DNA from 4 places in the Desulfitobacterium sp. LBE genome. Region 3 is predicted to be linked to each of the others. Evidence: riboswitches for the same ligand, from Rfam matches in the RefSeq annotation. Region 3 holds a riboswitch; each other region holds the start of a gene.

Region 1 (7,826 bases), 1.9 Mb from region 3:
CATCAGTTCATAAGTTTTCTTATCTCATCCTCCGGCAGTCCTGTAGCCTTCACGATCTTATCCATCTCTATCCCTAACTCCAGCAAATTTTTGGCTACTTCCAGCTTGCCTTTTTCCATGCCTTCTTCTCGGCCTTTTTCCATGCCCTTTTCCATACCTTCCATAATCAGCTTCTCTGCTAAAGTCATCATCATTTCACCCCTTTCCAGTGAAACTTCCTTGGCTATTTCGTAAATTCTTTTCAACTCCAGGTCCTGCCGGGTACTTAAGATGTATATGATCAAGGTTTCAAAGAATTGCTTCGCCTTTTCCTTGTCTTCCACCTTCTCCAAGTTGAGAACTAATTCATGCAGGATGGTATAGAAATTTTCTTCATCTTTGATAAAGATGGCCCGCATCGCCCTCAATACAATCAGGAGCAACATATTGCTGACCAGTTCTTGATCAGTGTATGTGGAGAGGTTGTAGAGGATGTATCTGTACTCCGGGATATATTGGGTTACCGTATCAGGCAGCTGTTCATAATAGTCGATCATCCCAGATAGTTTCAGCGGACCGTTCCATTGCTCCTGACCGTGATAGATTACCAGCGGAATGATGACCGGTAGTCTATCTGTCGGAGATTCCTTTAGCTTACTTTCCCATATCCTGACCATATATTTCAGCAGCTGCAGGGCTATGCTTTGGGATGGGGAGCTTTTATGCTCGAACAGAAAATAGAAGTATCCTTCATTCCCACGGATCCTCACTCGAAACAGCAGGTCGGAAAAGCTTTCCTGCAGCTCCTGATCGATATAGCTGTCCTTTTGCGGCAGGACGGTTTTCAGATCAACCAGTGCCCGAACCTCCTGGGGAAGATAGTTCTACAGAAAACTCCTGGCCGTGCCGACATCACCAAAGGTTTCTTTAAAAAATTTATTGTGGGGATTGTGAATAAGACTCATATTCTTCCCCTTCTTACTTAAATATTAATATATCATAGTTTGAGGTTATAGAGTAACTAATACCTGGATTTTAGGATAATTACCTTTTATTCCTTCAATAAAATTGCACCAAACATATGTTCTAAATACCATCACTTATGCGAATATTATTTGAATCTTTAAAATCGGATTCGTATCCGCTTTTAGCCATCTCCTCTGCTATAACCCTTCTGATAAATATCTTGCCCCAAGTTTCCAAGCGCTTGGAAATTTGGGGCATTTCACATGGTTTCGTTCTCCTGCTTAGGACTAGATCACCTCTTAAGCTCCGAAATTCCCAAACGTTTGGGAATTTCAAATGGCATTAACCCATCAACCGACTTTAATCGCCCGCTCATGGCAGTTATTTTGACACAGTTTACACCTTGTACAGGCGGATTCATTGCTGACATAGGCTCTCGAATTACCCTTGACTCTGATCTTTAATTTTCCCATCATATTAAGCTGATTATAATCGGCCTGCTTAACCTCTTTTAATTCCAATACCTTAGCCGGACATTGGCTGATACATAACCCACAGCCATCACACCGATTTAAATTAATGCTTACACTCATAAACCAACACTCCCCTAAATTAAATTTTACGGATTAAACCGATAGCCGGTTCCCCAGACGGTCTCTATATATTCCGGGTTGGCCGGGTCTCTTTCGATTTTCTTCCTGATCTTTTGAATATGAACCGGGACGGTTGCCAGATCCCCGTAGTACTCTGCCCCCCAAAGCAGATCAAAGATGCGCTCCTTGCTGAAAAGTATATTCGGGTTGGAAGCAAAGAAGAGCAGGAGTTCGTATTCCTTGGCGGTGAACTGAACTTCTTTGCCATTGACATAGACTTTATGGGAGGCGGTATTGATTTCCAGCCCACGGTGATTAATCACCTCTATGCCCTGGTGCTTACCGGTCAGACGTTCGTATCGTTTCAAATGGGATCGGATGCGGGCCATGAGCTCCGCGGGGCTGAAAGGTTTCGTCAAATAATCGTCGGCACCGTAATCCAGTCCCCTGATTTTATCAATATCTTCACTGCGGGCCGACAGGACGATAATGGGAATCTCCAACTTCTTGCGGACTTCTTTAATGATCTCAAACCCGTCCAGCTGGGGCAGCATTAAATCGACGATCAGAATATCATAAGTCCCGGAGACAGCTTTCTTCAGCCCCGTTGCTCCATCCAGGACGATATCGACCTGGTAGCCGTTAAGCTGCAGGTAATCCCGTTCCAGTTCGGCAATATTGACATCATCTTCGATGATCAGGATATTTTTCATTGCCATAGGCCCTCCATCCTATTGTCATGATTGAACTACACTATTTCGCGCGGAGCAAAGTATTGAGAGGATTTATTAAGATGATTTACTAATAGGCAGCTTTATGGTAAAGCGGGAGCCGGCCCTGTCTGTGCTGGCAGCTGAGATTGTGCCCCCCTGGGCTTCAATCAACTCTTTGGCTATGGCCAAACCCAGTCCCGTACTTGTGAAATCTTTGGAGCGTTCCGTGTCAAGCCGGTAAAAGCGGTTAAAAATATGGGGCAGCTGCTCTTCCGGAATTCCCGGGCCATTGTCGGCAATGTCGATGCAGATATCATCTTCCTGAACATATAGCTCCATTGTCACCTTTAAATCCTGCTCCGGCCCATACTTCATGGCATTATCGATGATATTGCGGATCCCTTGATACACCCGTTTCCCATCAATAGTGACCGCATAGTCCCGATCCGTTCTGTTCTGATAGAAAAACTTGAATTGCCTTTCTTCAAACTCAAATTTTAACTCGGTGGCCAAATCGTCCAGATAAGCGCCTATGCTCAGGACTTCATAATTCATCGCCACTTTGTCCAGATCCAGCTTGGAAAACAAAAACAGATCGTCAATCAGCTTATTCATATAGGCAGTATTGCTGTAAATCGTCTCCAGGTAACGCTTTATTTTTTCCGGTTCGCCGACGCACCCCTCAAGAATTACTTCCAGATAGCCCTGGATCGAGGTAATCGGCGTTTTTAGATCATGGGAGATGTTGGCCACCAGAGTCTTTCTGTTTTTCTCATACTCCTGATTGCTTCTTTCGCTTTCCTGCAGTTTAAAAGCCATTTCATTAAAAGCGTAAATCAGCTGCGTGAATTCATTTTCGACTTCCGGCTCAATTGACACCTGATAATTTCCTTTGGCGATTTCATCAAAGCCCTGCTTCAATTGTTCCATCGGTTTAAAGACCCTCTTCTCCAGACGCCGGAAAAAACCGAGCTGGAGTATTTCCCGGGTGATGAGGATCAAGGCAAAAAATACAGCAATGGCTTTGAGCCCGATCCATTGAAAGAGCAGGTATAAAAGAAGCAAATTCAAAAGGACGCCGACCGGGCGCAGAAACTTCATGGACCTGCGCAATTCCCGAAATTCCCCGTGCTGCCTGCCCTTATGAAACTCCTCATGATACAATTTATGAAACTTTCTATCTGGTCTCAATCCATCACCCTCTTCCTGAAACCTCTACCTAAAATAACCCTTAACATCAATCCACCTGTTTTAATTTTACTTTATTATTTTAAATATCTTATAAACCAATTATAAAAACTTTATAAAAATCAAAAAGGATCTTTATATTTTTGCCCCTTTCTGCAAAAAAAGCCGGCTGCCACGTTCTTCGCGGCAGCCAGCTTTTGCTTTATTTCTTTATTATGTCCCTAAACCCGGTTCAATACCCTCTATCGCTCGTAGAGAGTCATAGGCATAAAACAGGCAGGTCTTCTGACTTGAGCAGGAAAAGACTCCTCTCTTACAGCGGCGGGACCGTGCGGGCCTTGCACCCGGCTTCCCCTTTAATCAAAGATGGCTCCATCTTCCGAAACCTGTTTTGACATGATTCAGTTTTACGGCCATTATAGCATAGTACAGATGGGGTAAACACCTAAAACTTTGAGAATCTACAGTCAATTCACCCCAATTTGAGCCCAGCCGTTGAATATAAGCCAAATGATGCAGCGCTGCAACATTTGACCTGTAGCCAGTCTGCAGCCAAACAGAAATGCAAAGACAGGCTTTCCACTTACCTTCTGTTCGGATTACCCGGAAACCAACCTTTTTTCACCCGTTTTTCCTGCTCAAAAATTTCATGGATGCTCCAGAGGCAGGAAAAGCCTGTCACACTGACGATGGCGGAAAGCATATTATTCGCGATGAACAGAGAGGCGCCTATCAAGACTATCCCGGCAACCAAGAATAATGGCCAGATCCTTTTTCCGAAATAGTATTCACCTTTGATGACAATGGGATGAAACACGCCGATGATGATAAAAGCCATTGCCCCGATGATCACACCTTGAAAACTTATCTGAATCCCCTCCCTCCGGACTTATTAATCCGTTAATGCCCAGTACTCTTTAACACCTAGTTCTTCACATTTCCGGCGGTTAAATTTTCCGCAGGACTGAGAATTTCAAGAGTCACAGAGTCCTAGAAGTTTATTTTAATCCCATAGCTCTCTTTTGTCACTAGTATAGTACGCTCAATGGCTTCCGGAAATACTGCTTCCCGACAACCAAAAAACCGAGGCCCAGCCTCGGTTTTATACACATACAACACTCCAGCCCTACTTGGCAGTTTGCCCTAATGCAGAAGCTTCCTTATTTCCAAGTCGAATAGGCTGTCTGTCAAAGATAGGCACGAGTAAAAACGTCACTAAACAAGCAATCCACTCCAAATAAATCACATGAGGGAACACCCGTACCGCCGGGATAAACTGCCACAAAACAATGACGGCAATCCCCACGAGATTCGTATAAAAAGCGGAGTTCCTCCGGGCAAGCCCCGGGGCAAAAACCGTGAATAAAAACACAATGGTAAAGGCCGTGGTCAGACTGAGCCCGATCATAATCGTCTTCAGAATTCCACTGACCGTTAAAGCTAAGATAAAGGTCAGAGCACCTAAAGCGATCACCGAAAACTTCGTCACCCACATTAAATGTTTCTCATCGCTGCCCGGGCGTAAAAAGCGCTTATAGATATCTTGTGAGAACAGTGTCGCAGAGCCTAACAATAAGCTTCCCGCTGTGGAAACGTCCGCTGCCCAAAGAGCAGCCAGAGTAATTCCGGCCAGAACCGGCGGCAAGGACATGATCATCTGGGGCAGCGCCAAAGTCGCGCTCATATCCGGATACATTCCCTTGGCGGCAATCCCCATCAAGGCGGCCAGGAAACCGATGGGCAGCATCAGGAGTCCCCCAATGACAAACCCATTCCGTGCAGTTTTGGCATCCTTAGCGCTTAAGGAAATCTGCACTGTACCCTGCAGGGACATGGTTTGGGTCATCATCACCGCAAACCAGCTGGCAATGGCAATCCACCCCAGACCACCCACCCAATGAAAATAAGGCACCTCCTGTGGAAGCTTGACAGCGATTTGGGCTATCCCTCCCTGATTGATGAGGGTAGCAATGGTCGCTATGGCTATGCCCAGATAGATTAAAACCACATTCAGGATATTCGAAATGCCGGCAGACCACATTCCTCCGACAAAAGTAATGCCAATGAAAACGATGGCACTGGTAATAATTCCCGACTGCAGAGTAAACACGGAAGGGAGCAAGGAAGCCAGGATCGCTCCCCCTGCCAGGTATTGCAGGGATGTTATGACCAGTTGAATGGTGATTTGACTCAGTACACAGATCACCCGGCCCTTGACATCATAGAACTTCTCAAACATTTCGGGAACTGTAGTGATATTCATACTACGGTATTTGGCGGCCGCCAAAATTCCCATACAAATTGCCCCTGCCCCCCAGGCCACATTATACCAGCCGGCAGCAAGACCTACATTATAGGCCTGTTCCGCCACACCGATGGTGGAAGCTCCGCCGATGGCTAAACCTGTAATCAACACAGCAATGAGGGGAGTCGTCATCTGACGGCCGGCAAGGAGGAACCCTTCCGTTCCCTTGGCCCGTTTTGAGGCATAAAAGCTTATTCCAAATAAGGCAAAAATATAAAGAATCACAATCAGCAAAGGAATATTGAACATCTCCGCCACCATCCTACTAAATTATTAAAAATCACCCTATTAAATTTTCATAAGTTTCCTACTGAACTTCTGTACTTCACCTTTTATAACTACACATTACTTTGCCCTTATCTCTTTTGATACAGCGGTATGGTTGCTCCCCCATAGGGCATTAAAATCACATCCTGATTTTCCTGATCAACCCCAGCCAATTCTATCGCCTCTGCGAAGGAGTTGGCCCCGATCATTCCCATAGGTTTAACCAATTCAGACTCTATCTCCGAGTAGAGAATGACTTTTGCCTTAGCGGCCGATTCCACGGCAGCATAGAAGATGTAGCCGGGAATGGTAAAATTTTTACGCAGCTCCGGATCAAGGGTTTTCTCTTTAAGGGGTTCACTCCATCCGAAAAACTCATCCGCTCCGGCGCCTTCCCGGCACTCAGCCAGAAGAAGAATCGTACCGCCGGGTTTGACGGCAAGTGCCGCATTAAATAAGGTCTTGGTACTCTGATAGAGGGAGATATCCTTAGGGAAGCCTCCGCAGCTGGCAATGACGAGGTCGGCCTGCTTATCAATCGGCACGCCATAGTTCTCATCAGCCCATGCGCAGCCCTCTTCCCAAGCCTTTAGCCAGTGTCCGGCCACAAATTTAGCAATCCGGCCATCAGTATGCATAATGGTATTAATGAGAAAATCAGGATTCACAAGACCTGTCCCATCCACCATATCTTCATGTAAAGGGTTATTGATAAGTGCTCCTACCCCAATCAGTGGATTAGACTGCTCAGCGTTGGGGTCTAAGGAATGCAGATGATTCTGAGCAATGGTCTTCCGGCTTGCTACTCCGGGGATAATGGACTTGCGCCCGCCACCGAAGCCTGCCATCAGGTGATGAACGATTCCTCCGGTGAGAATAACCTTCCGGTCCACAACTAAGCGGTTAACAACGACTTCCGTTCCCCGCGGGGTTGTTCCCACATACACCATCTCCGAATGATCGCAGTCATGATCCACCACCTCAATTCGAGCATACACCTCCTCTCCGACAATCTTCTTTTTCTCCTCAGGAGTTTGTCCCCGGTGAGTTCCGGTAGCCGTCAGGATCAGCATATCCTCATCCGGGATGCCTAAACTATTCAAGCGATTCACAATCGTGGGCAGATAGTCAGGGAGCTTTAACAGACGTGTGATATCACTGACCACAATCGTCACCTTATCCCCTGCTTTAAAAAGGGTATTGAAAGGCGCAGAAGCGATGGGGTCATCAAGAATTCTCCCGATTTCCTTAACCACATCCTCTACAGGTTGAATCGCTTTGGCATGGAGCTCTTGAATAACATATTGCGGATTGAGCAGAAAACTCTGATAACCTTCACCATATTTGAACTGATATTCCTTCTTCACACATTTTCCCTCCTTCTCAAAGTCTCAGATTCCTTTGCACCCTGTCATTGAGCACTGAATCAGCCTAAGATAAGGGAAAGGCCCCTTATCTCAGGCAGAGATAGGGGAACCTTTCCTCTTGGCCTATGGGCGGAGCGTATCGAGAGTTTTCTTAATTTCTTCGAGGAAATCCTTGGTGTTGACGGTTTTGATATTGGGCAGTTCCGAGATCAGAGCCAGATCCTTGGTCATAATTCCGGCTTCGATGGTCTTTAATGAGGCTTCCTCCAACTGAGCGGCAAAGTCGGCTAAATCCGGCAAACCATCCAGCTCTCCCCGTTTCTTAAGGGCGCCTGTCCAGGCAAAAATCGTCGCAATGGGGTTGGTGGATGTCTCTTCACCCTTAAGATGTTGATAATAGTGACGGGTTACCGTACCATGGGCCGCCTCATATTCGAAATTCCCTTCG
Region 2 (7,826 bases), 1.9 Mb from region 3:
ACAGCCTGTCGATTGGCGAATACCTGCGGCGCCGGCGCTTGCAGCGGGCGCGGGAAGCCCTGGGACAGGGAGGGCGGATCACCGAAATCGCTTTAAAGTCCGGTTTTGAGACGTCTGCGGGTTTTGCCAAAGCGTTTCAAAAAGAATTTGGCATGAGTGCCCGGGCCCATAAAAAAATGCTGCTTCAGCACAATGAGCATGCAGAGAAAGGAAGAATGGGCATGCAGGTAAAGATGGCGCGGAAGGAAGGCTTCAAAGCGGTGGGATATTCTATATCCCCTCAGGATGAACGCAAGAGCAGGGAATCAAAAGTCTCCGATTTGGGAGCCTACTGGCTCCATGCCGATTTTTCTTCCGTCAGCAAAGAGGATTATGCCAAATTGGCCAAAGGGGAGATCGCCGATGAAATTGGCCTGTGGTTTCAACCCGACCAGGAAAGCGACAATTTAAATTATTTTTTTGGGCCTGTGGTGGAGGATTTTGCTTACGTTCCCCGGGGAATGGTCACTCTGGAGGTTCCCGGGGCCGATTACGCAGTGTTCACCACCTGTCCGGCGGATTTGGCCCATGACAGATTTGCTTTTGGCCAAGAGGTTCAAAAGACCTGGGAATATATTTTTGAGGAATGGTTTGAAGAAAGCGATTATATTTTTGACCAGGAAAAGCTGGCCTTTGAGTTCTACACGAATGAGAATGGCGGGATGGACAGCATGAGTGCCGTTGCCAATATTTATATTCCCGTGAAAAAGATCAAAGAGAATGGATAATTGATATAAAGATAAGGGATAAGATGACTCACAAGTTTTCGGAGGGAAACATATGTGACAAGTCTAAGTCAGGATGTATCATACATCTTTGTTTGTTGCATGATGTTTACCGGAGCCGAAAGCAGGCTCTTTTTTACTTTACATTATAAAAAAACCTGTCACAAAAATGAGTTCAAAGTGGACAGGCCTTGGAGGGATGTAACGAAGAAAAATCTTAATATGGATGCAAAAATTGAATACTGAATAGGGTTGCAGATGCATTAATAAGGAATCCGGTGGGAAGCCGGAACAGCCCCGCTACTGTATGAAGGACGAGTCCCTTAAAAGATCCACTGGCTGGAGCCGGGAAGGCAAGGGATGAGGATGATTTCGAGTCAGGAGACTTGCCCTGTTCAAAAATCACGAATCTTTCGGGGGGGAAGTATGTGAGCAGCTTTGCTGTTGAATGAGGAAGAGTCATTTTAACAGCTAAGTCATTTATTTTCGGAGCCGGATGTATCGGCTCCTTTTCATTTTAAGAAGAGACAGGAGATAAAAGAAGATGGAACATTGGCTTAGCGAAACATTGCACTTAATCGGGCAGGGAATTCTGGTGCCCTGTCTGATCGTCTTGGTTGCTCTGATTATAACCTCTGTGTGGCAGGTAGGGGACTTGCTGGTGGAACTGTTTATGGAAAGACGCCGGATGAAAGTCGATATCTATACCCTCATTAAGGAAATTCACGGAGCCGGTCCGGAAGGCTTGCGCAAGACCATAGAGGGCAGCGGGCTGATCCGCCGGCAGCGGGAGGCTCTCCAGCAGTTGGTGATAGAGTCAAAAAACTTACCGCACCCCTCATTGATCGCCACGGCCCAGAGACTTCTGGCCACGGAAGAGGGTAAGTACGAAAGGACGACGGCGGTTACCGATCTGGTGGCGAAGCTGGGTCCTATGTTCGGACTGCTCGGTACTTTGATTCCCCTGGGTCCCGGAATCGTGGCTTTGGGAATGGGGGATACGGCCACCCTATCCGCTTCCCTGGCGATTGCTTTCGATACGGCCATTGCCGGTGTCAGTTCAGCCGCGGTCAGCTATGTGATATCCAACATCCGCAAACGCTGGTATGACGATTACCTGACCAACTTTGAGCTGATCATGGAATGCGTTCTGGAGGAGGTGGCTGCCCATGCTCAGGAACAGAGCCCTAAGGGGCGGGCGCAGATCACGGTTATATAGGGAAGAAATCAATCCCCTGGACGGTATTGTCAATCTCGTCGATGCCATGCTGGTCTTTGCCTGCGGTCTGATGCTGTCCATTGTTATCTATTGGGGTGTGGATTTGAGCCAGGTGAAGGATGTGATCTCCACCGACGATCTGGTGGAGGTTGAAGACCTGGAAGAAGCCGTTAAGGATGGTTCCTTTGCCGAGGGATTCACTTCCAAAGGCATGGTGTATGAAGATCCGAAAACCGGCAGGATGTATATCATTTCCGAATAACTTTTCAGCGGCATATTTGGGGAGGAGATTTAAGTGAAAAGGGAAAAGAGATGGATTTATTCTTTTTTAAGTATGCTATTATGCTTTGTTCTGGTGTTGCAGCCGATGAGCGGCTTTGTCTATGGGGATGATCTGTCCGGTGCGGGACCTGTGGAAGTTATGGCGGAGGAAAGGACGGCAGTAGAGGAGATAGCTTCTGAGCCGGTGTTTTTGATGGGGGATGGGACAGAGGCCGAGGATGATGGGATTACTTCCTGGTATCTTAATGATCCGGATGCCGAAACATTCACTATAAAAAATGAAGCGGAACTTCGCTACTTGGCGCAGTTGGTTAACGGTACGGCAGGAGCAGAGGGAAGAGGGGTCTTAAGCGGGATGAGCGTCGCCGGAGGAACGACACCTGGTGCCATAGGCTTCGCTGAAAGTACTACATCTGGGGCGATGGGCTTCGCGGTAAATACAACTCCGGGTGCGATAGATTCTGGCGCAAGTACGACTCCCAGTGCGATGAGCTTTGCGACAAGTTCGACTCCGAGCGCGATCAGCTTTACCGGAAAGACGATTAAATTGGCTGAGGATATAACTTTGCAGGGTGTGGAGGAATGGATTCCCATCGGGATGGAGGAGAATCCTTTTAGCGGGACCTTTGATGGCGATGGACATAGGATCAGCGGTCTTGCAATTGACAAAGCTGGTGAGGATTATCAGGGGCTCTTTGGCTATGCCAAAGATGCCATAATTAAAAAAGTAACGGTAGAGGGAACAGTGACCGGCGGCGATTATGTGGGAGGCATCATCGGCTTTCTCGCCGGAGGTGAGCTGGATCAGTGTATAAACAAAGCGACAGTGATGGGAAATGGTAATACCGGCGGTATTGCCGGAAGAGTATCTGCTGGAGATAGTATTGAAACAGGGGTTATTCGGAACTGTGCTAATTTGGCGAAGGTTCAAGGTAAAGCCGATACAACAGGCAGTCTGGCAGGGGGCGCTGGAGAAAAGGTATCGATCGCGAACAGCTTTTCATATTGGAAAGGCGCGGCGGAGGAAAGGATTCCTCCCTTATGCAGCGGCACAGCAGGAATAATTAATAGCTTTTATCTGACCCATGACGATGAGGATGACAGTGAACAGGCTAAGAGCGAAGAGGCATTTAAATATGGAGAGGTTGCCTATCTTCTGGAGGGCGGCGACACAATGCCGCATCACAAAATCTGGACCCAGGGGGATAACGGCTATCCTGTCTTTGGGACGAACTCCGTTTATAAGCTGACCCTGGTGCAGCCGGTAACGCCTTATGAGCAAGGGACGGTAAGTTTTGTCGCACCCCAGGTGAGTGACAACTATAGGATATTTGACGGTGACGGCAGCGATAAATACACCTATCTGCCGGGCGGCGGCGGGGCCGGCAGTTCCATCAAACTGGCAGTGAGCAAAGAAGGTGCCGCTGCTGAGGATGAGGTGGTCTTCGCTCCTGCTGAAACGGTGTCAGGCTATGACAGCGCAACCAAGCAGTACACAGCCGTGCTTCAGGACCACAACGTAGCGCTCACATACCGGTTTTGGGGACAAGTGACGGCTGAATATGACTGGTACAACGCTGGCGATTCCTCCTATACCATCAGTACGGAAGCGCAGCTGGTGGGCCTGGCTAATATCGTTAACGGTACGGCCAAAAATGGCGAGTCATCGATTGCTCAGGATTCTTTTTCCGGCAAGGTCATCGACCTGGCACCGACGACCGGGTCCGCCATTACGGTGACAACGGATTGGACACCGATCGGGGATTATGGGAAAAATACGGAGAACCAGTTTAAGGGAACCTTTGACGGACATAACAACACTATCATTTACCAACTGGGCAGCAAAGCGAACCCGAAAAACACAACAAACTACCAGGGGTTATTCGGCTATACCAACGGCGGGGAAATCAAAAATCTGACCGTCAGGGGAAATGTTTACAGCGCCAAAGACTATGTCGGTGGGATTGTCGGCCAGGCGGTCGGTACGACCTTAATAGGCTGTGTTTTTGGCAGTGCGGGGGAACCTGGTGCGGTGGCGGGAAATAAGTATGTCGGCGGCATCGTCGGCAGCACCTCAGATGCGGCGGGAAAGATCGAAAATTGCGGTAATTACGGTACAGTATCAACCGCAACAACCCACGCCGGCGGTATTGCCGGTAACCTAACGTATAAAATTACCGGCTGTACAAATTACGAATCAGGCGCGGTGACAGGGACGGGCACAACTACTAACCAGTATATTGGCGGCATTGCAGGCTATATAAATTGTAAAGCTGAAGTGGGAGCCGGGGATTTGTCCTTGGTCAGCGGCTGTACCAACAACGGCCAGGTTACAGGCACCACTAATTATATTGGTGGTATTGCCGGAGGTACAATGTATAACAATAATGGCAAAGGTGACACCAACCAAAGAACCATCAGCGGCTGTGAAAATACAGGCAAGGTGGAGGGGAAGAACTATGTGGGAGGTGTAGTTGGAAATCTAATGCCCGGTATAACCGTTCAAAATGTAACGATTACCAACTGCAAGAACTCGGGTGGCATCATCGGCCATAATCAGTATGTCGGGGGCATCGTGGGGTGTGGTCAGTCACTACAGTATGTCCTGAAATCATGTGAGAACAGCGGGGAAGTACTCTGTGACGGGACAGCTGCAATGCAATACATGGGCGGGATCGCCGGTCGTTTCACTAGCAGGATTGAGCAATGCAGCAATATCGGTGTGATAACAGGCACGAAAAATTATATAGGCGGGATTGTGGGTTATTTTCAGCCGAACGACGCTTCCTGCACCCTTACAGGATGTATCAATGGTCAGACTGGAGCGGTAACGGGTGCCAATTATGTGGGCGGCATAGCGGGGTATATTAGATCAGGCTACAACAAATGTACTACAAAATGCGGCAATGAAGGAACGATAACAGGTGCCGAGAATGTAGGCGGAGTTGTGGGAGGGATTGAAACGTCGGCAATGACATCCGTGGAAAGCTGTTACAATACCGGCAGCGTTTCCGGGGGGATAGGGAAAACTACGATTGGTGGAATCTGCGGCTCTCGTGCAGATAAAGCAGCAGTCACGTCCTGTTTCTCTTATAATTTAACCGACGGTGGAGTAAATAACATTCTCGGTTCGGGAAGTGGAAAGGCAACGCATTCTTACTACTTTGTGGCAGGTACAAGCGACGATCCCTCAGCCAAAAATGCCGATGCTTTCAAATATGGCGAGGTGGCCTATCTTCTGGATGCAGGACAGACCGGCGCCGCCAATAAAACATGGACTCAGCGGGATACGGACGATTACCCTATCCTGAAAGGTGTCGGCACGCCGGACTCATTCTATAAGCTGACGCTGAGGGGCAGTGCAACGGCGGCGGGGTCGGTAGAACTTGATCTGCCCGGGGAGAAAGTATTCACGGACCTTATCGACGGTGACAGCTACGACTGCGTTTATTTGCCTCTCAGTGCAACGGTCCCTTTCAAGGTGGTTATTAATCCCGATCCCGAATACGAATTATTCAGGCTGAGCTTTGAACCGAGAAAAATGGTCACTGAAGCAAGCGGCGAAGACGGCACCGTCACTTATATACTAACCATGCCAGCGGATTCAAGCACCAATAACATCGTCCTTCAATACATGTTCGTCACGCCGGTAGCAGGTGATATCTCATGGTATGATCCGAACGAAAGTGAATTTCACATCGCTTCGGACGCTGAGTTGGTCGGCCTGGCGGAACTGGTGCGCGGCGAGAAAATGGACGGAACACCGGTTATGATAGCCGAAACACCGGTTGAGGCTGTGGATTTTGCCGGCAAGACGATTGTTCTGGATGAGGATATTGTCATTACGGCGGGTTTTATGCCCATCGGAACCCCTGACCACCCTTTCAAGGGGACCTTCAACGGTCAGGATCTCAGCGGCAAGGTCCATAGTATTTCCGGCTTGCTGATTGATACGGATGCCGACTATCAAGGCTTGTTCGGCTATACCAGCGGCGGGGAAATCAAGAACCTGACCGTTAAAGGGAAGGTTAAAACCAGGGGTAACTATGCCGGCGGCATCGTCGGTTATGCCAAAAACACCGCCATCACTGCCTGTCAGGTTGTCGCCGATACCGTGGATGACAGTACGCCTATCGACAGCAAAATCAGCGGCAGCAGCTATGTCGGCGGTCTTATCGGCTACGCGGACGGAGCAACGCTTACCAGCTGCACCAACGCAGGCGAGGTGACCGGAGGCAAGAGTGATATGGGCATCGGCGGCCTCGTCGGTTATATCGCGTCCGGCAAGGTAAGTGACTGCCAAAACCAGGGAACAGTTGCCGCCAGCGGCCAGAACGCTGGCGGCATCAGCGGGGTAATTGGTGCCAATGTGATAGTGACAGACTGCAGCAATACGGGTACTCTTACGGGGTGTGACGTCCTCGGCGGCATAGCCGGTTCGGTAAACTCTGGGGCTCAAGTGACCTATTGTAGCAACGAAGGAGTCCTGACGGTGACGGGAGGCAACATCGGCGGTATCGCGGGCGACAACAATGGTAACATTCAGCATTGCTCGAACCGACAAACGATAACAGGCAGTGGAGGCGGCGGTATCGCGGGCAAAAACAACGGAAATATTCAGTACTGTTGGAATGAGAGCTTGATTAAAGGCATCACCAATGTAGGGGGCATTGCCGGAGAAAACAGCGGCCTTGTCCAGGATTGCTACAACCTGGGTCAAATCAATGCCGGAGGCAACGGAGGGGGTATCGCCGGGCAAAACAGCGACGCCTCGGCAGCGGTGAAATATTGCTACAACTATGGCTCTTATTCCGGCACGCCGACGGGATCCTTCGTGGGTGCGATTACAGGGAAGAACTCTCGAACCAATGTGAATAATTATTATTGCAGCGATAACTGGACCACTGATCCTAAAGGTAACGCGGACAGTGCGGATGTGATGCTCCAAAGCAAGGAAGCCTTCACCAGCGGAGAGGTAGCCTATTTGTTGGACGGCGGTCAGACTGGATTCCGGAGAGGGATTTGGAGTCAGCAGCGGACAGAAGAGAACGGCTATCCCATCATCGCAGATGAGAGCAACGGTCTGATCTACAAGGCTGTACGCGGGACGGTAACAGGCGGCGGCAGTCTGGCCTTAATCCCGGATTATCAGTATTTTAAGGCGGGGGAGCAGGTGAAGGTAACGGCGGTTCCCGCTGCGGAGCAAATGTTGAAACAAGTCAGGATCAGTGACCCTGCCGGATTTGCCGTAGGGGATCCCGGCAAGGGAGATCCAGGCAGGACGGGTTTGGATATCACTTTCACCATGCCGAGTACCGATATAACGATCACGGCGGAATTTATCCCAAAAGATGATAAGGGATATCAGGTTATCTTTGCTGCCGCCGGCGGAGAATTTGCAGACAATTTGGAAACGAAGACGGAGACCGTACAGGCCGGAGAGGCGGTGCCAATTCCGGAGCAGCCCGGCAAACCGGGTTATGTGTTCCTGGGCTGGTACACTCTGAATGGCGAAAAGTATGATTTTACCCTTTCCGTCATCGGGAACCTTACCCTGGCCG
Region 3 (7,826 bases):
AGGTCCCCGGCCTTCAGGTTGCTGTAAGAAACGGCCGTGCCCACCTTATATTGATCCCTGGATACCCGGGGCAAGGAAATGCCATGCTGAGCGAAGACATATTGGGTGTATCCGGAGCAGTCAAAGCCGCTGGTCGTAGTGCCGCCCCAAACATAAGGCACTCCGATATACTTTTTGGCCGTGTTGATCACGGCAGTAGCTTTGGAGGTAGTGCTGGAGGCACTGGTTTTGACGGAAGCTTTGGCGGCGCTGGCGGTGCTTTTGCTTGTAGCGGCAGACTTCTTGTCAGAAGTGGCAGAAGAGCTGGAAGCAGTGCTTTTCGGGGCTTGTGAGGGTGCAGAGCTGGACTGGGACCCACGGGAAATTTCACCGGTTGCTGCTCCGATTGCAGCTTGTCTGTCGGCATCGGCCCTGGCCAGTTCTCTGGAGGCTAGAACAGCTTCAAGATCGCTTTCAACAGTATCGCTTTGGGGAGCAAGGGCCATTTCCTCAACCCAAGCCAGATCTTGAGCTGTACCGGGCTCTGCCATGGTCTGCGGGTAAGCAAAGAGGGTAGTGGCGAAAAACCCCAAGGCTAGAAGAGAAACGAAAAGTTTATTGATAAATTTTTTCATAAAGTTCTCCTTTCAAAGTAAACGACGCAAAAGTGAAAGACAACCCATCGCAATCTGACAGGTTGTCCTCAGTATAAGATAATTTTTTCACGGTGTCCTTAGAGGATGATTGGTTATATCACCAGGTTTTGTTAAGATGTGGAACTACTTTTCGCTTAAGAGAAATTGAGGTACGCCTAATTTGGGATGATGAACTTGAACTAAATCCGTTTTATAGACCTGGGTTAACGTTTCTTCCCGGAGCACGTCTTCCTTTTTACCCCAGGTAACGATTTCCCCTTGATCGAGAAGGAGAATCCGGTCGCAATACTGAGCCGCTATATTTAAATCGTGCAAGACCATAATCACAGTGATGCCTAACTCGTCATGCCATTGACGGACATGATCCATGACTAAGGATTGATGGCCGATATCCAAATAGGTGGTGGGTTCATCCAGGATAAGTATCCGGGGCTCCTGAGCCATGGCCCGGGCCAGAGAGACCAGTTGGCGCTGACCGCCGCTCAGGGTGCTGACTTTTTGGGAGCGTTTAGGCCCAAGATTGAGTTTAACGAGTATGTTCTCCACCACAGCCTTATCATGGGAGCCCAGGTCGGCAAAAGGTTTTAACCAGGGATAGCGTCCCATGGATACGATCTGCTCTATGGTAAAGGGCAGGGCAGGGGTACCCTCCTGCTCCAGAACGGCAATCTGGCGGGCCAGCTCTTTTGAGGTATGGGAGGAAAGAGGCTTGCTCATTAGCAGGACCTTACCGGAAGTAGGAGGCTGAAGACCGCTGATGGTACGGATCAGAGTCGATTTGCCGCTGCCATTGGGGCCGATAATGCCAAACATATCTCCCTGGCTGATGGCAAAGGAGAGGTTCCGCAGCACAGCAAAGGAGCCATAATGTTGATTAAGGTTCTGAATCTCGAACAGGTTCATCCTAACCCCTCCTTAAACCACTTTTTAAAAGATAGGCGAAAAAGGGTGCGCCGACAAAGGCTGTAATCGCTCCGATGGGAATCTCCTGGGATTGGAGCAGGGTTCTGGCCATGGTATCCGACCACAAAAGGAAGATTGCTCCCGCTAAAGTAGACACCGGCAAGAGAATCCGGTGGTCAGGTCCTACGAGGAGGCGCATGAGATGGGGAATGATCAAACCGACAAAGGCGATAATCCCCACCATGGAGACTGCGGCTGTGGCCAATAAGGAACCGACCATGAGAATGGCAATTTTCTTGCGCTCCACATTGATTCCCAGGTGAGTGGCCGCTCTTTCCCCTAAAGCGATGACATTCAGCTCCCGGCTTTGCAAGAGAAGATAGGCCAAGCCGAGCAGAAAATAAGGGAGAAGGATCAGGACATTCTGCCAGCTGCTGTTGGCGAGACTGCCCATCATCCAGAAGATAATCTGCTGCATCTGCTCGCCGGAAACGGCAATCAGAAGAGAGAGAAAAGCACTCAGCAAAGCCTGCACTACCACACCGGCCAGGATTAAGGTTTCCCGTTCAAACTGACCATGCTGTCTGGATAGAGAGAAGACAAAGGCCAGAGAAATAAGCCCTCCGGCAAAGGCGAAGAGGGGCAGGGCCGATTGACCGAAGAAAGAAAAGCTGCGAAAAAAAAGGATAGCGGAGGCGGCGCCAATGGCGGCTCCGGAGGAGACCCCCAGGATATAGGGATCAGCCAGAGGATTGCGCAGAATTCCTTGAAAAGCCACTCCCGAGGTTGCCAGCATGGCCCCAACGATGAGGGCTAAAAAGACCCGGGGCAGGCGCAGATTCCAAACGATGGATTCCTGGGCTGAGGACCAGCTGGGGTCAAAGCTCAAAAAAGGCAGATGGTTTAAAATGATCTTCCAGGTCAGATGAAAAGGCAGGGAGACGGAGCCGGTCATCACACAGATGACAACGGAAAGAAGCAGGAGCAAGGATAAGCCCAAAATCCAGGGTATGCTTTTGGGGAAAGTTCGGGAATTCATCTTTATGTTATCCTCCTTAACTTAGGTCAATAGCTCTCTCCCCATACGGATGATAAGACCACCCTTGCCAAGGGCTAAAGAGTCAGAAACGCTCCGGGTAAAGGGCTTTAGCGATGGTTTCCAAGCCGTCGACGATCCGGGGACCGGAGCGGGTCACCATATCGCTGTCCAGATCGTAAATCCGGTCATTGCTGACAGCATCGATGGCTTGCCAAGCCGGGCGGGCGGCGATGGTGGCCTTCACATTATCCATGTAGTAGGAGTAGGTGCTCAGGATAACCTGAGGGTTCTTCTCAATCACCTGCTCCTCGCTGTATTGCGCCCAATCCTGGACATCACTGGCGATATTGATGCCACCTGCTTTGGTGATGAGTTCGTTAAGAAAGGTTCCTGCACCGGCGGTAAAAAGACCTGGATCCACTTCAATCCATACCCTGACCCGCTCAGCTTCCTTGATGGCCTCTACTTTATCGGCAATGGCTTGTTCCTTTGCTTTCATTCCCTGGAGCACAGCCTGGGCCTGTTCCTGAGTATTGGTAATGTATCCTAGTTCCTCAATGGTTTGATAGGTGCTTTCCAGACTTTGGGGGTTTAAATGAGCGACAGGTATCCCCAAACTGCGCAGGGAGTTAATAAAGCTGTCCTTATGCATTCCGGTCACGACCAAATCCGGTTTGAGCTGAATGAGCTGCTCCAGATTGGGGTTTAAACTGTCTTCAAAAATATATTCTGCGTTCTCCTGAATACCCACCGGGTAATTATCGTACACAGTTAAGCCGATCAGCTTGCGATCCAGGCCCAGAGCGCTTAAGATCTCCGTGGAAGGCGGAGCCAGACAGATAATGCGTTGAGGTTCCTTTTCCAGAGTGGTGGCCACACCTGTATCATCTGTGTAGGTTAAAGGGTAACTTGTAGTCTGGATGGTATCTTGCCCTGAGGGCGCTTCGGGAGGAGCGGCACCTTGCTGTGAGGGTGAATTGCAGCCGCTGAGCAAAACTAAGGTCACCCATAGGGTTATCAGCAGTGTGAATGCCTGTTTTTTTCTATTCATTTTTATGCTCCTTTCGAGTTGAAGTGGAAAGATCAAGAAAAACCTTTTATCGCCAGGATAAAAGGTTTTTGCTGCATTAGTAAACTCTTGCAGCGCCGTATCCTGTCCTCGAGGAGGGTCGCTGATGATTAGGCAGGTTCCTGACTTAAGAGTGATTACTCACTCAATTCACAGTGGCGGGACCGTGCCGGAATTGAACCGGCTTCCCTTTTAACTCTTTCCGGTAAGGATTGAGTACCTAATCCTAGTGTATTGAATTAAGACAATTATAAGGCATTCGTCCGGTAATGCCAAGGTTTGTTTAGTGCGTGCTTTCCTGGTGATTAAAGAATGGTTTTCAGCAACCGCGTAAATACTAAGGATGAAGATTTCAATTCACGGCAGGGGGATGTAAGCATGAAAGATATGCTCAAGAAAGGTTTAGCCTTGGGGTTAGGTTTCGCTGTGGTGAGCAAAGAGCAAATTGAGAAGGTCGTGGATGAGTTGGTAAAGAAAGGAGAGCTGTCCGCCAATGAGTCCAAGGAATTAATGAATGAGCTGGTCCAAAAGGGCGAGGATCAGCAGAATGAGATTCAGGTCAAGCTTAAGGAGCAAGTGCAAAAAATCCTGGCGGAGCTTAACCTTCCAACCAAAGCAGACATCGAGAGGCTGGAAAACCGCATCGCTCAATTGGAAAGCCGGACCCATGATTAGCAGAAAAATTCGTCATGTTCATCGCTACCAAGAAGTAGCCACGGTATTGGCCCGTAATGGATTCAGCCTCATCCTGGAAGAGATGGGGCTTATTAATTTTATCTCTTTTTCCAGACGGATGCGGAGGCGGGAGGAAGAGGTGGATCCCATAACTCTCGGTCAGCGCCTGCGTAACGCCTTAGAAGAGTTGGGGCCTACTTATGTGAAGATTGGACAAATAGCCAGCACCCGGCCGGATATTATTCCCGATTACCTCATTACGGAACTGGAAAAATTGCAGGATCAAGTTCCGCCCTTTTCTTTTGCCGAGGTTAGTCAAATTATTAAAGCCGAGTTGGGGGCCCCGCCTCAGGATATTTTCCGGCATTTTGAGGAAGAGCCACTGGCCGCAGCCTCGATTGGCCAGGTTCACCGTGCCGTTCTCCAATCAGGGGAAAGTGTTGCGGTAAAAATCCAGCGCCCCCATATTGCCCAGAAGATCGAGACGGATCTGGAAATACTTTTGGATTTGGCTGCTTTGGCGGAAAAGCGTATGGATTGGGCCGCCCTTTATCATGTGCGGGATATGGTGGAGGAATTCGCCAATTCCTTGCGCAATGAGTTAAACTATGAAATTGAAGGCAATAATGCCCAACGAATCAGAAAGCAATTTCAAGGGGATTCCTCCATTCACATTCCCAAGGTCTATAAAGAATACTCCACCAAAAAAGTTTTGACTTTGGAATACATTCAGGGAGTCAAGCTCAGCCAATTCCAGACCCTTGAAGCCTTGGGCTATAATCGGAAGGAACTGGCAGAGAATCTGATTAAAGCGATGTTCAAGCAAATCTTAATCGAGGGGTTTTTTCATGGGGATCCTCATCCGGGCAATATCTTTGTTTTGCCCAAACAGGTGATTTCCTTAATCGATTTCGGCATGATCGGCAGGCTTTCTTCTGATATGAAGGATCATTTTGCTTCACTGGTCATCGGGATGATGCGGCGGAAGACGGAGGACATGGTGGAGGCTGTGTTTGCCATGGGGATCGTGCCTGAGGATCTGGATCCCAAGGTATTGTATCGGGATGTGGATGGGTTAAGAGAGAAGTATCTGGATGTGCCCATGAGTGAAGTCGATCTGGGGAGTGCCGTCAATGACCTGTTTAAGGTGGCCTACAAACACCGGATTATTATTCCTGCCGATCTTGTCCTGTTGGGTAAATCCCTTCTGAGTTTGGAAGGAATCGTGGAGCAGTTGGATCCCGAGATCAGCATCATCGATATTGCCGAACCTTTCGGTGAGCAGCTCCTTAAGGAACGGCTTCATCCCGCTTTTCTCGCTGAAAAGACCTGGAAGCATTTCCGGGAATACTTCGATCTTTTATTAAACCTCCCTAAACAAGCTAAGGAGATTTTCAGCAGCATTCAGCGGGGAAAGATACGGGTGGAGATTTATTTACCCGAACTGGCCGCCTTTATACGGAAGCTGGACCGGATCAGCAATCAGCTCTCTTTCAGTATCTTATTGCTGTCCTTCAGCATTATTATGTGCGGTTTGGTTATTGCCTCCGCCTTAGGCAAGGAACCCCTGGTCTTCTGGCGGATACCGGCTATTGAGGCTGGTTTTACAGTAGCGGCCATGATGTTCATTCTGCTGCTGGTATCCATTTTGCGTTCAGGAAGGTTTTAGTACGGCGAGTTTTAAGTGTTATAGAGCACTGACGGGCATGCCAAGTTTGGTCTTTTTTGCTATAATCAATACCATAAGCAAATCACATAGGAGATTGTCATGTTATGATTAGAGCAATGCAAGAAGGGGATCGGGAACTGTTTCTGGAACTGGCGGCTGAATTCTACCATTCAGATGCTGTTCTCCACCCTGTACCTGAGGAATTTCACAGCAGAACCTTTGCGGAGATGATGAGCTCGGATCGTTATCTGAACGGATATATTCTGGAACAGGAAAACCAGGCTGCCGGCTACGCGATTACGGCCAAGACCTTTTCTCAGGAAGCAGGAGGAATCGTCGTTTGGATAGATGAGATTTATATCCTGCCCCCTTACCGCTCAAAGGGACTGGCCCGGGAATTTTTTCAATACTTGGAAAGTCACCGGCACCCAGGGATTAAGCGGATCCGGCTGGAGGTGGAGGAAGAGAATGTTCAGGCCATATCCCTGTATAAACGATTGGGATTTAATGATCTTGAATATATTCAGATGATCAAGGATTTTGACTGATGGATAGGAACTGATGAGGAACAATAAAAAGAAACAAGAGGATGGAATAGTGCATGAAAGTTGTTGAAGTAAAAGGGGCGGAATTAGAGGAGGCCTTTCAAATTCGCAGGGAAGTTTTTGTGGAAGAGCAGGGGGTTCCGCTGCAGGATGAATTTGATGGCTATGACGAGCCGGGTGCAGCCGCCCGTCATATTCTGGTATACTATGAAGACCAGCCGGCCGCTGCGGGCAGGCTGCGCTGGCTGGGGGATACGGCTAAATTGGAGCGGATCTGTGTCCGTGCCAACCTGCGAAAATTCGGCTTAGGCAGTGTCGTGGTCAAAAGCATGGAGCAGATTGCACAAAGGGAAAGCTTCCCTAAAGCAAAGGTTCATGCTCAGACCCAGGCTCAGAACTTTTATGAAAAACTAGGGTACCGCCAGGTGTCTGAGGAATTCATGGAAGATGGGATTCCCCATATCATTATGGAAAGGACGCTTTAAATGGTTTTTTTTCCATACGGCTCCAAAGAAATTGAGCATTTAAAGACCCGGGATAAGGTCCTGGGGCAGGCTATTGAGCGCATGGGAATGATCGAGAGAGGGATTATCCCGAATCTTTTTGAAGCGCTGATCTCCAGTGTGGTCAGCCAGCAGATTTCCAAAAAGGCAGCTGAGACGGTATGGAACCGGCTGCAAACCCTGCTGGGAGAGATTAGTGCCGAGAAGATCGCCTTAGCCGATCTGGAAGCGATTCAAGGCTGCGGCATGTCTATGCGCAAGGCGGGATATATCAAAGGGATTGCCGCTGCTGCCCAAAGAGGTGAGGTGGATTTCCAGGAGCTCCCTACCCTGAGTGATGAAGAAATCATTCAATCCTTGTCGGCTTTACCCGGTGTGGGGGTGTGGACGGCGGAGATGCTGCTGATCCATTCCCTTTGCCGGCCCGACGTGGTCAGCTATCGGGATTTAGCTATCCGCAGGGGAATGATGAACTGTTATGGACTGGAGGAGTTATCCAAGGAGACCTTTGAGCATTACCGCAAGAAGTATTCACCCTACGGGTCGGTGGCTTCTCTGTATCTGTGGGCCATGTCTTAGTAAAGGTAAGCCCGTATCCTTATCTTCTTCGGGGGATGAGAAGAGAATCTGTGTAAAAAGGTGGTTCCCATAAGACGGAACCACCTTTGCTATGAGTAGCATAGTATAAAAGGATGAGTCTTTTACCCTTTGGAACGGGATGAGGGGGGATTATTGATTAGAGGTGGCTGAACCGGAGGCTGCTGTTGAACCGGGGCTTGCTGGACCGG
Region 4 (7,826 bases), 750 kb from region 3:
GACGCCTAATAATCTCCCGGGGTTTTTCCCCCCGGGCTTTAGCAAAAAGGACATATTCACTCTTAAGTACGTCAATGAACTTCTGACGGGTATGAAGGGCAATGCCGGCTACACCGGTAATGCTCAAGGTTAAGGCAGGTAGAATCAGATGATAAATTTTATCACCTAGAGTAACCTCATGGGCCAATTTATTGATGGGGGCTGCCAATCCTAAGGGAAACCACTGTAAATAGACAGCAAAAACCATTAAAAAGAGTAAGCCCAGCCAAAAAAGCGGTGTGGATGCCAATATCAAACAAAACGTTTTAATAAAGCGGTCGATCCACTTCCCCTTATTCACGGCAGCGATAATGCCCAAAGTAAACCCCAGCACCCCGGACAACACCCAGGCTACTCCCATCAAGGCCAGCGACGCCCGGAAACGCTCGCCGATAACCTTCGCGACAGGCTGGCGATAAGTGATAGATTCGCCCATGTCACCCTGAAGGACATGGGTTATCCAGATGCCATAGCGCTCTACAGGCGATTTGTTAAGACCCCAATGTTCAGCGATATTCGCCCTTTGCTCTTCGGAGACGTGGGCATCACCCAAATAAGCGTCGATCGGATCAATCGGCGACAGCGCAATAAGCATGAAGCTGATTAGACTCACGGCCCCAAGCAGAGTCAGCATCCGTACTAAAGTACTGCTGAAATAGCGCCCCAATCCTTTATATACCGTGGTACTCATACTACCAGGACCACTCATTCATATTTTCTACAATGGAAATCCCCTGCCCCCGGGTTGGCAATTTCTGCAAAGAGAGGATCTTCAGCCCTTCTTTGACAAGATAAGTGACTTCCGGACGAACGATCCACAAGTACGGAATATCCTTTTGCGCAAGAGCCTGGCCTTCCTGCCAGTATTTATTTGCCTCGTCAGAGTTCGTTGCCGCAAGGGCTTTTTGGATAACCGCATCAACCTCCGGATTGGTATAAGAAGCCGGGTTGCCGATAACCGCTACACCAATTTGCGAAGAATCATAATAACGATAGAATTCTATGGGATTAGGCTGACCAAAGACCCAGCAAGTCGGTAAATTCCTCGCTTCCCGGCATTCCGACCAAGGTGCGGATTTGGGGATAATCTGTATTCCCAGCTTTTTCACATCTTCTGCCAGAGCAACGACCGTATTATAACGCGCCAGATCATTGCTTCGTCCTGTTATCACGATTTCCGCCTTAATATTATTTTTCTCCCGGATGCCGTCCCCGTCAGTATCTTTCCAGCCGGCATCTTCCAAGATCTTTTTCGCTTCTTCAACCTGGTTGTCTTTAAACATGTCGCCATTACTCCAGGGAAGTTCCTTCGCCGCTCCATAAGTAACTTGCCCAAATCCGTTCAAAGCGTTTTGGGTAATGAGCTGCCGGTTTATCCCAATGTTCAAGGCTTTGCGAATCGCCGGATCACTTGTGACATTATTGCCTACTTTTTGCCCTGAAGGGTCGGTCGTTTCCGGAATCGTTGGCAGGTTAATGGTAAAAGCATCCATGGCGGACATTCTATATAGTTTCATTCCGTCAACCGGCGTGCTGGCAAATTCAGATTCGACAAGCACCAAGTCCAACTGCCCTGATTTCGCTGCCGCCAGAGCCGCATCTTCATCCAATTTTAAGATGGTTACTTTCTTAAACTTCGGTATTGGGCCGTAATAATGTTCATTCGGTACCAGGATCAACTTCTGATCAACTGCAAATTCGGCAACTTTCCAGGCACCGGAGCCCATCGGATGATCCCCATAGTTTTCATTATAGAGATGCTTGGGGACAATTCCCACCTCGCTTAGATTAAAGACAAACGTAGACCAGGGGGCTTTTAAGCGGAAAACAACAGTACTTTCGTCTAAGGCTTCAACTGAATCTAGCATGGTCAGATCCGCAGCGGAAGCTTTACTTTTGGTTGTTTCAAAAGTAAAGACCACATCTTCCGAAGTTAAGGGATGGCCATCAACAAATTTTGCATCATTGCGGATCTTAAAGGTGTACGTTAATCCATCGGTACTGACATCATAAGAGGTAGCCAAATCATTGACCAATTGGTTATTTTCTTTGACTTGCAACAAGTGACTGTGAAATATATCCGGCGCCCATACGCCATAGCCTGTGGTCGGATCAAAACCGCCCGCTACTAAATTGACCCCAGCCGAAATAGTAATCTCGTCTTTTATGACATTTTCTGTGATATTTTTTCCGCCGTTAGAAGCAGAACAGCCCACCATCAGCATTAGTCCGGCGAGCAACAGCAATAATACTATTTTTCTCATATGGCCTTCTCCTTTTATTCTTGATTTTAATAGCATGTTATATCAACTGGAATATGGATATTTCGCTATCCATTTTCACCTCCTTATGGCGAAAGAGTCTCCCCAATAATAAATCTCCCTGCAATGATGCAGGGAGAACTTACCTTGAACAAGCCTAAAAAAGCCTTACTAGTGTACTTAATCAGCTTTCTAAAAGGCAGGTCTTCTGGCTCTCGTGTCATCCTCCTCCCACGCCTTCCCATCTCTAAAAAAGACAGTGACATTCTGGGGATTCGTCTCCGATTACAGCGGCGGATCCGCACCGGACTTATACCGGTTTCCCTATTCTCCCTATGGGCACCTTAAGCTATGTATTCGGTTTTAAAGCAAACAAAACCCATTTTCGCTAAGAAAATGGGTTAAAGCACAAGTGCAACCGTCATATCCCTTTTTCCGCGAAAGGCGTAGACAACCAGTATTAGGCAGGTTTCCTGACTTGCGGGTCTTTGCTTTCTTTCTCCTTCCCGGATAAAACCAGTGGTTATAAAAGAAGCTCTCCGCATACAGTGGCGCGACCGTCCAGGAATTTCACCTGGTTCCCTATTATCCTCCGATAAATCAGAGGCACCTAAAAACTGAATATTTAATTCACTTATATTGTTTATAACATATATTATGACAATTAACAACCCAAAGATCACTCGAGATTCAAACGCTTCTTCAAAATAGTATTGGTGATGGCGAAGTAAGCAGCCGTGATCAGTGCCGACTCAATCAGTATGAAGGCAATGAAAAGGTGGATCTCCGTGTGCATAGTGAGAAAATTCCCCGGGGTAATATTCCAGGCATTGCCATGCCCTATTATAAAACCAATCCCCATGCTGATCATTTGGGTTAAGGTATTGAGTCCGATAAAGGCAGCAAAGGAGGCCAGAATACGGTGCTGATTAAACAGGTGGCCAACAGCAATCGAGGCGTAGAGGATTAAAATGGCCGATGCCAAAATGAGGAAGATCCCGATCACAGCCTCGACGGAATACAAATAAACCGATGTGCCCAGATAACCCCATAATGTGCCAAAGAGTTGGGTCAGCTCCCTCATAATGTGCTCCCAGTCCCCTGCTTTTAAAGCGATGAGTATGATGGAGAGCATGGCCACGAAGAAACTGATCACTAACCAAAACATGGAGATCAGCATCTTACAGACAATGTGCTGCCAGGGTTTGACAGGGAGAGTGAACATCAGGTAGCCTTCTTCAGAGAGAAGATTCTTATAGAAACGCTGAATCGTCATAATCAAGGTCATAACAAAGATACCGGCCATGATAAAAATATAAACAGCCATACTGATGACCGCCGGAGCCTGCCAGTGGTGGCTGGAACTTACTCCCAGCATGAAGCGGTTAATCAGGGCGAAAACCAATAAAGCCAGGTATAAGGGCAGGAAAACTCTTCCTGTGGCTTTCAACTCATATTTCATCAACTTACTTAGCATTTGAACACCTCCCGGAATAAGGCATCGACGGATTTACCTTTTTCACTGCGGATTTCATCCACTGTGGAGGTCAAGACAACTTGACCTTGATTGATAAAGACAACATAATCGAGGATATTTTCAATTTCAGAGATAAGGTGGGTGGAGATGAGAACAGTTCCCTTTTCATTGTAGTTGCTGAGAATGGTTTTCAGGATATAATCCCGGGCTGCCGGGTCCACTCCGCCGATAGGCTCATCTAAGAGGTAAAGATCCGCTTCACGGCTCATGACCAGGATGAGCTGAACTTTTTCTTTGGTGCCCTTGGACATGGTCTTAAGTCTGTCATGAGGATTGATGTTGAGGTTTTTCAGCATCTCGAAGGCCTTTTCCGGCTTGAAATCCTCATAAAAGTCCTGGAAGAACTCAATGATTTCGTGAACTTTCATCCAATCATTGAGGTAAGTTTTTTCCGGGAGATAGGAGATTATTTTCTTGGTCCCGATACCCGGCTTTTGGCCATCGATCAGAATCTCGCCCCCGCTTGGGGTGAGCAGCTCATTGGCCAGTTTGATCAGGGTGCTTTTCCCGCTGCCGTTAGGTCCTAAAAGGCCCACGATCTGACCCCGTTCCAAAGTTAAGTTAATCGTGTTCAGGGCCACCTTGGTGCCGTATTTCTTGGTCAGCCCCTTGCATTCCAGGATTGGGTTCATTTCTTCATCTCCTCTGCCATAGTGTTGATGATGGTTAGGATCTCTTTTTGTTCAAAGCCCATCATTTTCATTTTTTCCAGAAATTCAGCAATTTGTTCTTTGGCTACTTGGGTTTTGGCCATCTCTACCATATGCGCATCCTCCGTTACCGATCGACCGCTGGTGCGGTGGGTTATAATCAATCCGTCCTCTTCCATTTTGGCTAAAGCTCTTTGCATAGTATTGGGGTTAACAGCCGCCTCTTGGGCCATATCCCGGACCGAAGGCAGTTTTGACCCCAGAGGGTATGCTCCGGAGAAAATCTTCAGCTGAATCTGCTCAATTAACTGGGTGTAAATCGGTCTGTCCGTCTTTAAATCCCATGACATGGTCTCACCTCTTGTCTCAGTGTATTATTGTATTAATTTCTTAATACAATAATACACTATTCTCTCTCGATGTCAAGATAGGTTATATACTTTGTTCCATCATTATATTAATAAGCAAGTGAACGGCAGTAAAAAGCCATGATCGGAAGGATAGTTCTCCCAATCATGGCTTAACTTTTCATGGCTTTACTTTATACTGAACTGAAGTCTCGTTCAATCCGCTGCTTTAAAATTATAAACCGGCTTAATCTGAGCCACGATCTCCACCGTATCGTGGATGTTTTTGATGATATCTTCCATGGGCTTGTAAGCTAAGGGGCATTCATCCAAAGTTTCTTTGTTGACCGATGTAGAGAATACCCCTTGCATCATTTCTTTATATTGGGTCAAGGTCAGGGAACTGCGGGCTTGGGAGCGGCTCATGAGGCGGCCGGCTCCGTGCGGAGCTGAATAGTTCCAGTCCGGGTTGCCTTTGCCGATACAGATCAGGCTGCCGTCCCGCATGTTGATGGGAATCAGGAGCCGTTCATCCTTTTGGGCTGAGACTGCGCCTTTGCGCAGAATCATGTGCTCTGTATCAATGTAATTATGAATGGTCGTGAACTGGTCCACGGCCTTGAGTTTCATCCCTTTAAGTATTTCATCCGCCATGGCTTTCCTGTTTAGGGCCGCGAAATGCTGGACAATTTTCATATCGTGGATATAGTCCTGAAAAAGTGCTCCCGAAGCATAGGCTAAAGCCTTGGGAACATCCGTTAGGACCTCTGCCTTTTTCCGTCTGACCTCTTTGGGAATTTCCTTATCCCGCCCTGCGGCTTTCAATTCGGCGATCAATCCTTCGATATCGGCCTTTGTGGACTTATTTAAAGCCCGATAAGCCTCCTCTTGATACAGCTTAGCTACTTCATTGCCTAAATGGCGGCTCCCTGAGTGAATTACTAAATAATAAATTCCCCGGCTGTCTTGATTGATCTCGATAAAATGATTGCCCCCGCCCAGAGTACCGATGCTTCTGCGGGCACGGGTTAAATTGACTTCCCTTTTGCATTTGAGATCATCCAAATCAATACTCTCATGAAAACGGTGCTCCTTATTGCGGATATTAAAGCCGCTGGGAATTTTCTCATAGATCAGCTTATCCAGTTTTTGCAGTTCAAGGTGTGAACCTTCAAGCTGGGTTACTTCCATGCCGCACCCTATATCCACACCGACCAAATTAGGCACCACTTTATCTTTAATGGTCATGGTCGTGCCAATGGTACATCCCACACCGCTGTGAACATCAGGCATGATGCGAATCTTGCTGTCCTTGACAAATTCTTGATCGCATAAGGTTTCGATCTGTTGGCTGGCTCCTGCCTCCATCGTCTCGGTGAAGACCAAAGCGTGATTGTATTGACCCGTGATCTTGATCATGGTTTATCCTTTCGCAGCTTACTCTTAACACTCTGTCTTCTATTTGAAGAATAGTACAGACAGCTTCCAATCGGAGTAAAGGTGACGGCAAACAAATTATGCTTGGACAAGAATTCTTTCGATCTCTACTACATACATGGTGTGATAATCTTTCAGGGGATAATTCTTTTCATCCAGGCCCTCCACACTAAAGCACTCAGGTTTTAGTTCCTGGGCATAGAGCTTCTTGCCGAAGAGTGTCATGTTTGCTTCTTCAAAATAGGGAGTTCCATCACCTGCTTTGAGCACGGTTAAGCCGGATTCTTTAATCTTCTCCACATCTCTCCCGGATACACGTCCCAAATAGCCCAGCTGTTTTTTGTAAGAGCCGGGGAAAAAGGATAGAGACAAGGTAGTGGAACCATCCACAAACTCCTTGGTGTAGCGTGTGGGGCGAATAAAAATATAAGCTACATTCTTATTCCACAATACCCCAAAACCGCCCCAGGAGGCTGTCATGGTGTTGACTTTTTCATCTATGCCGGCGGTAATAAGCATCCATTCTTTGTCCAAAAGCTGAAAAGGGCTATGTACAAATTGTTCCGGGGTAATCTCTTTAAATTCGCGCATTTTACAAATCTCCTTTAACCTTGAAGTATTTCCATACACCGTACTAAGAATTTCTCTATGGTCTGCTCTTCTTCCTGCTTTTTTTGAGGAGTCATTTCACCTCTTCCTAAACGGTCGCAAAAACCAAGCAGGGCTATTTCCTCAATAGAAACTTCCGCGGCCATTTTTTTAACATTGGCAAAGGGCAGGCCTTTGACGACAAAGAGAATCTGCATATGCCAGCGGACCATTTTGGCGACTTGGTGGATGAATCGTTCATCCCGGGTTAACTCCCGGAGGAATTGGCCGGTCAGCTTCTCCCCCACTGCATCATGATCATAGGAAGTGATCCGCCCTTTGCGCATACGGGTGGTGGGGGCTTTGCCCAGGTCATGAAGCAAGGCGGCCCACATCAACACCTGGGGGTTTTTGCTGAGATGTTTTCTCTCCGCCGCGTTATCCAGAACCATCAGGGTATGATTCCAAACACTGCCTTCAGGATGATGCTTTGGAGATTGAGGGGTATCCTTCAGCGCTCCCAGCAGAGTAAAAGGATATTCAGTCTCAATTATTCCTGCCTTGTTTAATTCTATTATGAAGTTTGACGGTTTATTATCATTCATGAGGTGATTGTCGATTTCCTGAAAAGTTAGGCTTGGCATAGTCATTTCCCCTCGAATCATTTGATCTTTTTCCTACCTGCCTTTTAGTTTACCCAAAACAGGCAGGATATGTTGAAAAAGACCTGGCCGTTCAGCCAGGTCGGTACGTAATCCGTATGTGTTTCCAACGGGATTCCAACAGAATATCTTGACTGCTCAGAACGAATCGTCCATGATTTCGGGATAGGTTAAGACCATTCCTGTCACTTTATGGTCGGGCTTGATTTGGCGCGGATACTGTGCGGGAGCTGTATCAAAATTAAAAGCTAAGGCAGCGGCGCCTTCCACCTTGAAGATGCCATAGAGGGTTCCGCCATGAATGC

Evidence for each region. Region 3 has a riboswitch for cobalamin ahead of DESLBE_RS00365 (ABC transporter substrate-binding protein). Riboswitches for the same ligand answer to the same signal wherever they lie in the genome.
Region 1: linked by a shared signal. The riboswitch ahead of DESLBE_RS09305 (HAMP domain-containing sensor histidine kinase) and the one ahead of DESLBE_RS00365 (ABC transporter substrate-binding protein) in region 3 are both predicted to bind cobalamin.
Region 2: linked by a shared signal. The riboswitch ahead of DESLBE_RS09270 (MotA/TolQ/ExbB proton channel family protein) and the one ahead of DESLBE_RS00365 (ABC transporter substrate-binding protein) in region 3 are both predicted to bind cobalamin.
Region 4: linked by a shared signal. The riboswitch ahead of DESLBE_RS04125 (ABC transporter substrate-binding protein) and the one ahead of DESLBE_RS00365 (ABC transporter substrate-binding protein) in region 3 are both predicted to bind cobalamin.

What each region holds. Positions count from the first base shown of each region.
Region 1 covers NZ_VLKD01000001.1:1,961,866-1,969,691, forward strand. Annotated here, with positions in the region: gene DESLBE_RS09290 (Rpn family recombination-promoting nuclease/putative transposase) at 3-815, opposite strand; gene DESLBE_RS27270 (hypothetical protein) at 702-965, shown strand; gene DESLBE_RS09295 (4Fe-4S binding protein) at 1,296-1,538, opposite strand; gene DESLBE_RS09300 (response regulator transcription factor) at 1,565-2,251, opposite strand; gene DESLBE_RS09305 (HAMP domain-containing sensor histidine kinase) at 2,327-3,442, opposite strand; cobalamin riboswitch at 3,697-3,844, opposite strand; gene DESLBE_RS09310 (DUF4491 family protein) at 4,023-4,307, opposite strand; gene DESLBE_RS09315 (sodium:solute symporter family protein) at 4,566-5,993, opposite strand; gene larA (nickel-dependent lactate racemase) at 6,101-7,378, opposite strand; gene DESLBE_RS09325 (NADP-dependent isocitrate dehydrogenase) at 7,502-7,826, opposite strand, start outside.
Region 2 covers NZ_VLKD01000001.1:1,951,839-1,959,664, reverse strand. Annotated here, with positions in the region: gene DESLBE_RS09275 (AraC family transcriptional regulator) at 1-767, shown strand, start outside; cobalamin riboswitch at 997-1,173, shown strand; gene DESLBE_RS09270 (MotA/TolQ/ExbB proton channel family protein) at 1,309-1,983, shown strand; gene DESLBE_RS09265 (DUF2149 domain-containing protein) at 1,934-2,245, shown strand; gene DESLBE_RS09260 (InlB B-repeat-containing protein) at 2,279-7,826, shown strand, end outside.
Region 3 covers NZ_VLKD01000001.1:73,759-81,584, forward strand. Annotated here, with positions in the region: gene DESLBE_RS00345 (C40 family peptidase) at 1-614, opposite strand, end outside; gene DESLBE_RS00355 (ABC transporter ATP-binding protein) at 759-1,538, opposite strand; gene DESLBE_RS00360 (iron ABC transporter permease) at 1,540-2,577, opposite strand; gene DESLBE_RS00365 (ABC transporter substrate-binding protein) at 2,660-3,628, opposite strand; cobalamin riboswitch at 3,742-3,885, opposite strand; gene DESLBE_RS00370 (ATP synthase subunit B) at 4,025-4,321, shown strand; gene DESLBE_RS00375 (AarF/ABC1/UbiB kinase family protein) at 4,314-5,990, shown strand; gene DESLBE_RS00380 (GNAT family N-acetyltransferase) at 6,095-6,538, shown strand; gene DESLBE_RS00385 (GNAT family N-acetyltransferase) at 6,592-7,020, shown strand; gene DESLBE_RS00390 (DNA-3-methyladenine glycosylase) at 7,021-7,617, shown strand; gene DESLBE_RS26405 (hypothetical protein) at 7,781-7,826, shown strand, end outside.
Region 4 covers NZ_VLKD01000001.1:826,817-834,642, forward strand. Annotated here, with positions in the region: gene DESLBE_RS04120 (ABC transporter permease) at 1-730, opposite strand, end outside; gene DESLBE_RS04125 (ABC transporter substrate-binding protein) at 732-2,303, opposite strand; cobalamin riboswitch at 2,481-2,662, opposite strand; cobalamin riboswitch at 2,746-2,929, opposite strand; gene DESLBE_RS04130 (hypothetical protein) at 2,980-3,777, opposite strand; gene DESLBE_RS04135 (ABC transporter ATP-binding protein) at 3,771-4,469, opposite strand; gene DESLBE_RS04140 (GntR family transcriptional regulator) at 4,466-4,837, opposite strand; gene DESLBE_RS04145 (RNA-splicing ligase RtcB) at 5,051-6,253, opposite strand; gene DESLBE_RS04150 (flavin reductase) at 6,350-6,862, opposite strand; gene DESLBE_RS04155 (HD domain-containing protein) at 6,877-7,524, opposite strand; gene DESLBE_RS04160 (hypothetical protein) at 7,660-7,826, opposite strand, start outside.